2 regions of the Streptomyces sp. NPDC041205 genome follow, and region 1 is predicted to be linked to the other one. Evidence: riboswitches for the same ligand, from Rfam matches in the RefSeq annotation. Region 1 holds a riboswitch; the other holds the start of a gene.
The links. A riboswitch is a leader RNA that binds a small molecule or an ion and turns the genes downstream of it on or off. The one in region 1 is predicted to bind S-adenosylmethionine.
Positions count from the first base shown of each region.

Region 2: linked by a shared signal. The riboswitch ahead of thrC (threonine synthase) and the one ahead of ACZ6BG_RS02115 (aminotransferase class V-fold PLP-dependent enzyme) in region 1 are both predicted to bind S-adenosylmethionine.

Region 1 is NZ_JBVIZH010000001.1:466,000-469,398, reverse strand. It holds gene trpD (anthranilate phosphoribosyltransferase) at 102-1,166, shown strand; SAM riboswitch class IV at 1,252-1,368, shown strand; gene ACZ6BG_RS02115 (aminotransferase class V-fold PLP-dependent enzyme) at 1,574-3,046, shown strand; gene ACZ6BG_RS02110 (glycerate kinase family protein) at 2,929-3,399, opposite strand, start outside.
Region 2 is NZ_JBVIZH010000005.1:75,624-79,022, reverse strand. It holds gene ACZ6BG_RS22900 (ubiquitin-like small modifier protein 1) at 98-373, opposite strand; gene thrC (threonine synthase) at 488-1,810, opposite strand; SAM riboswitch class I at 1,804-1,955, opposite strand; gene ACZ6BG_RS22890 (glucosyl-3-phosphoglycerate synthase) at 2,087-3,070, shown strand; gene ACZ6BG_RS22885 (alpha,alpha-trehalose-phosphate synthase (UDP-forming)) at 3,247-3,399, shown strand, end outside.

The sequences.
Region 1 (3,399 bases):
GTCCAGTGCATGGACGGGGCTCTTTGCCGTGCTGGGGGCTGGATAGGGTGGACCCACCCCAAGAGCTTGGGATGTCTTCGTCTACGAACCCAGGAGCGGCCATGAGCGCTGTGACCCCCGCAGGAGGCGACACCGCGGCGGCCCGTTCCTGGCCCGACGTACTGAACGGGCTGCTCGACGGGCGCGACCAGAGCGCGGACGACACGGCCTGGGCCATGGACCGCATCATGAGCGGCGAGGCCACGGACGCGCAGATCGCGGGCTTCGCGGTGGCGCTGCGCGCCAAGGGCGAGACCGTCGAGGAGATCTCCGGTCTGGTCCGGACGATGTACGCGCACGCCCACGTCATCGAGGTGCCGGGGCCGAGCGTCGACATCGTCGGCACCGGCGGCGACGGCGCCAAGACCGTGAACATCTCCACCATGTCGGCGATCGTCGTCGCCGGGACCGGCGCGAAGGTCGTCAAGCACGGCAACCGCGCGGCGTCCTCCGCGAGCGGCGCCTCCGACGTCCTGGAGAAGCTCGGTGTGAACCTGGAGCTCACCCCCAGACGGGTGCGTGAGGTCGCCGAGGAGGCCGGGATCACCTTCTGCTTCGCGGTGAAGTTCCACCCCGCGCTGCGGCACGTGGCGCCCGCCCGGCGCGAACTGGGCATCAGGACCACCTTCAACTTCCTCGGCCCGCTCACCAACCCGGCCAAGGTGCGGGCCCAGGCCACCGGTGTCGCCGACGCCCGGATGGCGCCGATCCTCGCCGGTGTCCTCGCCGAGCGCGGCTCGTCGGCGCTCGTCTTCCGCGGTGACGACGGGCTCGACGAGCTGACGACCACGGCCACGTCGCGGGTGTGGGTGGTCCGGGACGGGGGCGTCCGCGAGGAGCCCTTCGACCCCCGGGACGTCGGCATCGACCTGGTCCCGGTCGAGGCGCTGCGGGGCGCCGACGCCTCGTACAACGCGGAGGTCGCGCGGCGGCTCCTGGACGGCGAGACGGGGCCCGTGCGGGACGCGGTGCTCCTGAACTCGGCCGCGGCGCTGGTCGCCCTGGAGCCGGGCGACGGGTCGCTCACGGAGCAGGTGCGGGCGGGGATGGCCAAGGCGGCCGAGGCCATCGACTCCGGGGCGGCGAAGGCCGCGCTCGCGCGGTGGGTGGCGGCCAGCAACCGCTGAGCCCCCCGAGGTGTGGCGCACACCGCAGTCCGGATTCTGGACTGCGGTGTTGCGCGTCCAAGATCGTGTGGCAAGATGCTGCGCAGGTCATGAGCGACAGCGACTAGGCCCCGGCCCGCTGTCCGGCAACCCTCCGTCCGTGGCGGGGTGCCCCGGGTGAAGACCAGGCGGTGGACAGCAAGGTCCGCCGCAAGCGCGGACCCCTCGCGTCACCAGGGGTCCTGGTCGTCGAGGGAGCAGTCTCGTGGTTCAGCGAATGCGCTAGGGCTTCGGCCCCGTTCTGAGAATCCTCCGTCCGGCCCGTGTGCGGCCGTGCGTCGAGGCACCCCCCGTACGCGAAGTGGCCGTCCGGCCGTCGTGCGGGTCCTTCACAGCCATTCCGCCCTGTCCTGCCGGGAGATACCGCCATGTCCGCACGCCCGCACGCCGTCGCCACCGAGTCCGCCACCACCACCGACTCCGCCGACCCCTGCTGTGCCGCACCGCTGCCGGTCCTCGGCCGCGATGTCACCGTCCCCCTCGTCACCGGCGGCGAGGTGACCTACGCCGCGCTCGACTACGCCGCCAGCGCCCCGGCCCTGCAGCGGGTCTGGGACGACGTGGCCGCATACGCGCCGTACTACGGGAGCGTGCACCGCGGCGCCGGATACCTGTCGCAGCTGTCGACCGACCTGTTCGAGAACGCGCGGAAGACCGTCGCCGAGTTCCTGGGCTGCCGCGAGGGCGACCAGGTGGTGTTCACGCGGTCGACCACCGACTCGCTGAACCTGCTCGCCGCCGCCCTGCCCGCCGACTGCCAGGTCTTCGTATTCGAGACCGAGCACCACGCCTCGCTGCTGCCCTGGCGCGACGCCCGCGTCACCTACCTCGACGCCCCGCGCACCCACGACGAGGCCGTCCACACCCTGGAGCGCGCCCTCGCCGACCGCGGCCTCCATGGCCCCGCCCTGGTGTGCGTCACCGGCGCGTCGAACGTCACCGGCGAGCTGTGGCCGGTGCGCGAGCTGGCCGCCGCCGCGCACGCGCACGGCGCCCGCATCGTCCTCGACGCCGCCCAGCTCGCGCCCCACCACCCCGTGGACGTACGGGAGTTGGACGTCGACTGGATCGCCTTCTCCGGGCACAAGCTGTACGCGCCCTTCGGCTCCGGTGTGCTCGCGGGGCGGGCCGACTGGCTGCAGGGCGCCGAGCCGTACCTCGCCGGTGGCGGAGCCTCGCGGAAGGTCGCGCGGCGCACCGACGGGGGAGTGGACGTCGAGTGGCACGACACGGCCGCCCGGCACGAGGCCGGTTCGCCCAACGTCATCGGCGCCTACTCCATCGCCTCCGCCTGCAAGGCCCTGGACGAGGCCGGGTTCGACGCGCTCGTGGAGCGGGAGCGGCACCTGATCGCGAGGGTCACCGAAGGGCTCGCTGCGGTGCCGCAGGTGCGGGTGCTCTCCCTGTTCGGGGACGACGCGCCGCGCGTGGGCGTCATCTCCTTCGTCGTGGACGGCTGGAACAGCTCGCACTTCGCCGCCGCCCTGTCCGCGGAGTACGGCATCGGGGTGCGCGACGGCCTCTTCTGCGCCCACCCGCTCGTGCGCACCCTGCTCGGCGGCGCCCCCGACGAGCCCGGCGAGTGCGGCGCCCCGGAGGCCGCGCCCGGCGAGCGGTCCCTGAACGCGATCCGGGTGAGCTTCGGCGCGGGCACCCCCGACGAGCACGTGGAGCGCTTCGTGCGCGCCGTCCGCGAGCTGGTGACCGACGGGGCGCGCTGGAACTACCGCACGGAGGACGGGCGGTGCGTGCCGGACACCGGCGTGGCGGAGACGGGCGCGGTGGCGGCCGGTGCGGCGCACAGTGCCGTCGCCGGTCCCGCGGACGCCGCCGCTGCCTGACGGCGCAGCCGGGACCCCAGGACGATCATGCGCAGGGCGCGCTCCGTCGCGTCCGTCAGGAACTCGCCGCCCCGGCTCAGCGCCTCCGGGAGTGACACCGGGGCGGGCAGGATCGCGCTGTAGGCGTCCACGCCAAGGTCCCGGACCGCGTGCGCCCCGTCCCCGATGGTGCCCGCGAGCACCAGGACAGGGCGCCCGAACCGCTTGGCGCGCCGGGCCACCTCGGCCGGGACCTTGCCGCGCGGCGTCTGGTGGTCCAGGGCGCCCTCGGCGGTGACGACCAGATCGGCGCGGGCGAGCCGGGCGTCCAGGTCCAGATGGTCCAGGAGCACGTCGAAGCGGGGCAGGAGCCG
Region 2 (3,399 bases), on a different contig from region 1:
ACGGCGCTCCATTCCCAACTGTACCGCGCTCAACCATACAGAATTGCCCCCTCCGCTTCTCTCGCGGAGGGGGCAGTCCCGGTGACTCTGCGTGCGCTCAGCCGCCGGCGACGGCGGGAATGATCGAAACCCCGGCGCCGTCCGGCGTCGCGGTCTCCAGACCCTGCTCGAACCGCACGTCGTCGTCGTTCACGTACACGTTCACGAACCGCCGCAGCTTGCCCTGGTCGTCCAGGACCCGGGCGGCGATACCGGTGTGGTTCTTCTCCAGGTCGGCGATGACCTCACCGAGGGTCGCCCCCTCGGCGGCGACCTCGGCCTTGCCGCCGGTGTAGGTGCGAAGAATGGTGGGGATGCGGACGTTGACGCTCATGGGTTCACCTCAGGGGTACGGGGAGGACGGGGAGCGCCCCGTCAGGGGCGCGAGGAACTGCGCGAGGACGGACCACGACCCGCGGTCGGCAGCGGACCACAGGCCCTACGGCGACTAACCGGCAAGCCCCGCGGAGCGGAACGCGTCGAGGCTCGGCTTGATCGTGGCCGTCGCCTGGGACGTCTCGGCGACCGCGTCGAGCGTCTTGAGCCCGTCCCCGGTGTTGAGCACGACGGTGGTGAGCGAGGGGTCGATGAGGCCGGCCTCGATCAGCTTCTTCGCGACGCCGACGGTCACCCCGCCCGCGGTCTCCGCGAAGATCCCCTCCGTGCGCGCGAGCAGCTTGATCGCGTCGACGACCTGCTCGTCGTCGACGTCCTCCACCGCGCCACCCGTGCGGCGCGCGATGTCGAGGACGTACGGCCCGTCGGCCGGGTTGCCGATGGCCAGGGACTTGGCGATGGTGTCCGGCTTCTGCGGCCGCACGACGTCGTGGCCCGCCTTGAACGCGGTGGACACCGGCGAGCAGCCCTCCGCCTGCGCCCCGAAGATCTTGTACGGCTTGTCCTCGACGAGGCCGAGCGCGATCAGCTCCTTCAGACCCTTGTCGATCTTCGTGAGCTGGGAGCCGGAGGCGATGGGGATGACGAGCTGGTCGGGCAGGCGCCAGCCGAGCTGCTCGCAGATCTCGTACGCGAGGGTCTTGGAGCCCTCGCCGTAGTACGGCCGCAGGTTGACGTTGACGAAGCCCCAGCCCTCGCCGAGCGGGTCGCCGATCAGCTCGGAGCAGAAGCGGTTCACGTCGTCGTAGTTGCCCTCGATGCCGACGAGCTCCCCGCCGTACACCGCGGCCATGACGACCTTGCCCTGCTCCAGGTCGTGCGGGATGAACACGCAGGAGCGGAAGCCCGCGCGGGCGGCGGCGGCGCCGACGGCACCGGCGAGGTTGCCCGTGGAGGAGCAGGACAGGGTGGTGAAGCCGAAGGCGCGCGCGGCTTCGAGCGCCTGCGCGACGACGCGGTCCTTGAAGGAGTGCGTGGGGTTGCCCGAGTCGTCCTTGATGAACAGCTTGCCCTGCTCGACGCCGAGTTCGGCGGCGAGGTTGTCGGCCTTGACGAGCTTGGTCCAGCCCGGGTTCAGGTTCGGCTTGTCGGCCACGTCGGCGGGGACGGGAAGCAGCGGGGCGTACCGCCAGATGTTGGCGGGTCCTGACTCGATCCGCTTGCGCAGGCCCTCCGGGTCGCCGAGGGGAAGGTCGTAGGCGACTTCCAGGGGTCCGAAACACTCGGCGCAGGCGAAGATGGGGCCGAGGTCGAAGCGGGTTCCGCACTCGCGGCAGGAGAGACCGGAAGCGGGTCCGAGATCGACGGTGTCCGCGGAAGGCGTGGTGGTGGCGACAGTCTGCACAGCCATGGAGGCGAGGCCCTTTCTCCTCATCTTCCTCGCGGCGCATCTCGCCACGAGACGGAATTGGCACCTTCCCGAGCCGGGAGCCTCGCGGCGCGCGTTCGCGGCGACGAGACCGGCTGGAGGGTTGCCGGGGCTTCAACGGGCCGTATCCCTCTGCCCCTCTGGATGAGCGGTATTCGATTGTGACGCCCGGGACCCCCGACATGCGATGGTCACCGGCGTTGTTCAAGACTGTAACCGAAGCCTTGGACCCTTGAGATAGTCGTCCGATGCGCGAGATGGATCACAACCGGGAGGACGCGCGTGCTGGAAGAGGTCGAGCGCTGGCTGAGCAGGCGTTCCTGGTCCGTCGCCGACCGAGCGCCCGGCGCCCTGACAGCCGCCAAGCGTGACCTCGGCACCTCGGTGAGCGTGGTGCTGCCCGCCCTCGACGAGGAGGAGACGGTCGGCGGGATCGTCGCCGAGATCCGCAGGGAGCTGATGGAGCGGGTGCCGCTCGTCGACGAGCTCGTGGTGATCGACTCCGGCTCCGCGGACCGCACGGCCGAGGTGGCCGCGGCCGCCGGGGCCCGGGTGGTGCACCGGGACGCGATCCTGCCGCGGCTGCCCGCCGTGCCGGGCAAGGGCGAGGTCCTGTGGCGTTCCCTGCTGGTCACCCGCGGTGACATCGTGGCGTTCGTCGACGCGGACCTGAAGGAGTTCTCGGCGGACTTCGTCTCCGGCATCGTGGGGCCGCTCCTCACGGAGCCGGACGTGCAGTTCGTGAAGGCGATGTACGACCGCCCGATGACGGTGTCCGACGGCCCCGCGGCCGACGGCCCGGCGTCCGGCGCGACGGCCGGGCAGGGCGGCCGGGTCACCGAGCTGATGGCGCGGCCCCTGCTGAACATGCACTGGCCGCAGCTCGCGGGCTTCGTGCAGCCCCTCGGCGGCGAGTACGCGGCCCGCAGGTCGCTCCTCGAACGCCTCCCCTTCCCCGTCGGGTACGGCGTGGAGCTCGGCCTGCTCGTCGACGCGCTGCACACCGTGGGCCTGGACGCGCTCGCGCAGGTCGACGTGGGGGTGCGCAGGCACCGGCACCAGGACGGGCAGGCGCTCGGCCGGATGGCGGCGGCGATCTACCGCACCGCGCAGCTGCGGCTCGCCCGCGCCCATCTCGTACGCCCCGAGCTGACCCAGTTCGTCCGCGGCGAGCACGGCTTCGAGCCGCGGACGTACGCGGTGGACACGGAGGAGCGGCCGCCGATGGCGGAGGTGGCGGAGTACGCGGAGCGGCGGGTGGCCTGAGGGGGTGGGCGGGGGCGCCGGGCGGGCTGTGCCGGGGGCCGCGGGCAGGTCGTATACGGCCCGCCCGCCGTTCGCGCGCGGGGCGCGGAGGGGACGTCTCAGGCAGGGCCGCTCAGGGATGTGACGTTCCCCGGCCATACGTTTGAGCGTTTCCGCGAGCGGCTAGGTTTCGGCACATGGCTTCCCAGCAGGCGGGCGCAGCCCAGGTCCTCGTCGCGTCCAACCGCGGCCCGGTGACGTACTCCCTCGGCCCCGACGGGACGCTCGACGCCAAGCGCGGCGGCGGCGGGCTCGTCTCCGGGCTCAGCGCCATCGGCGACGAGGCCGAC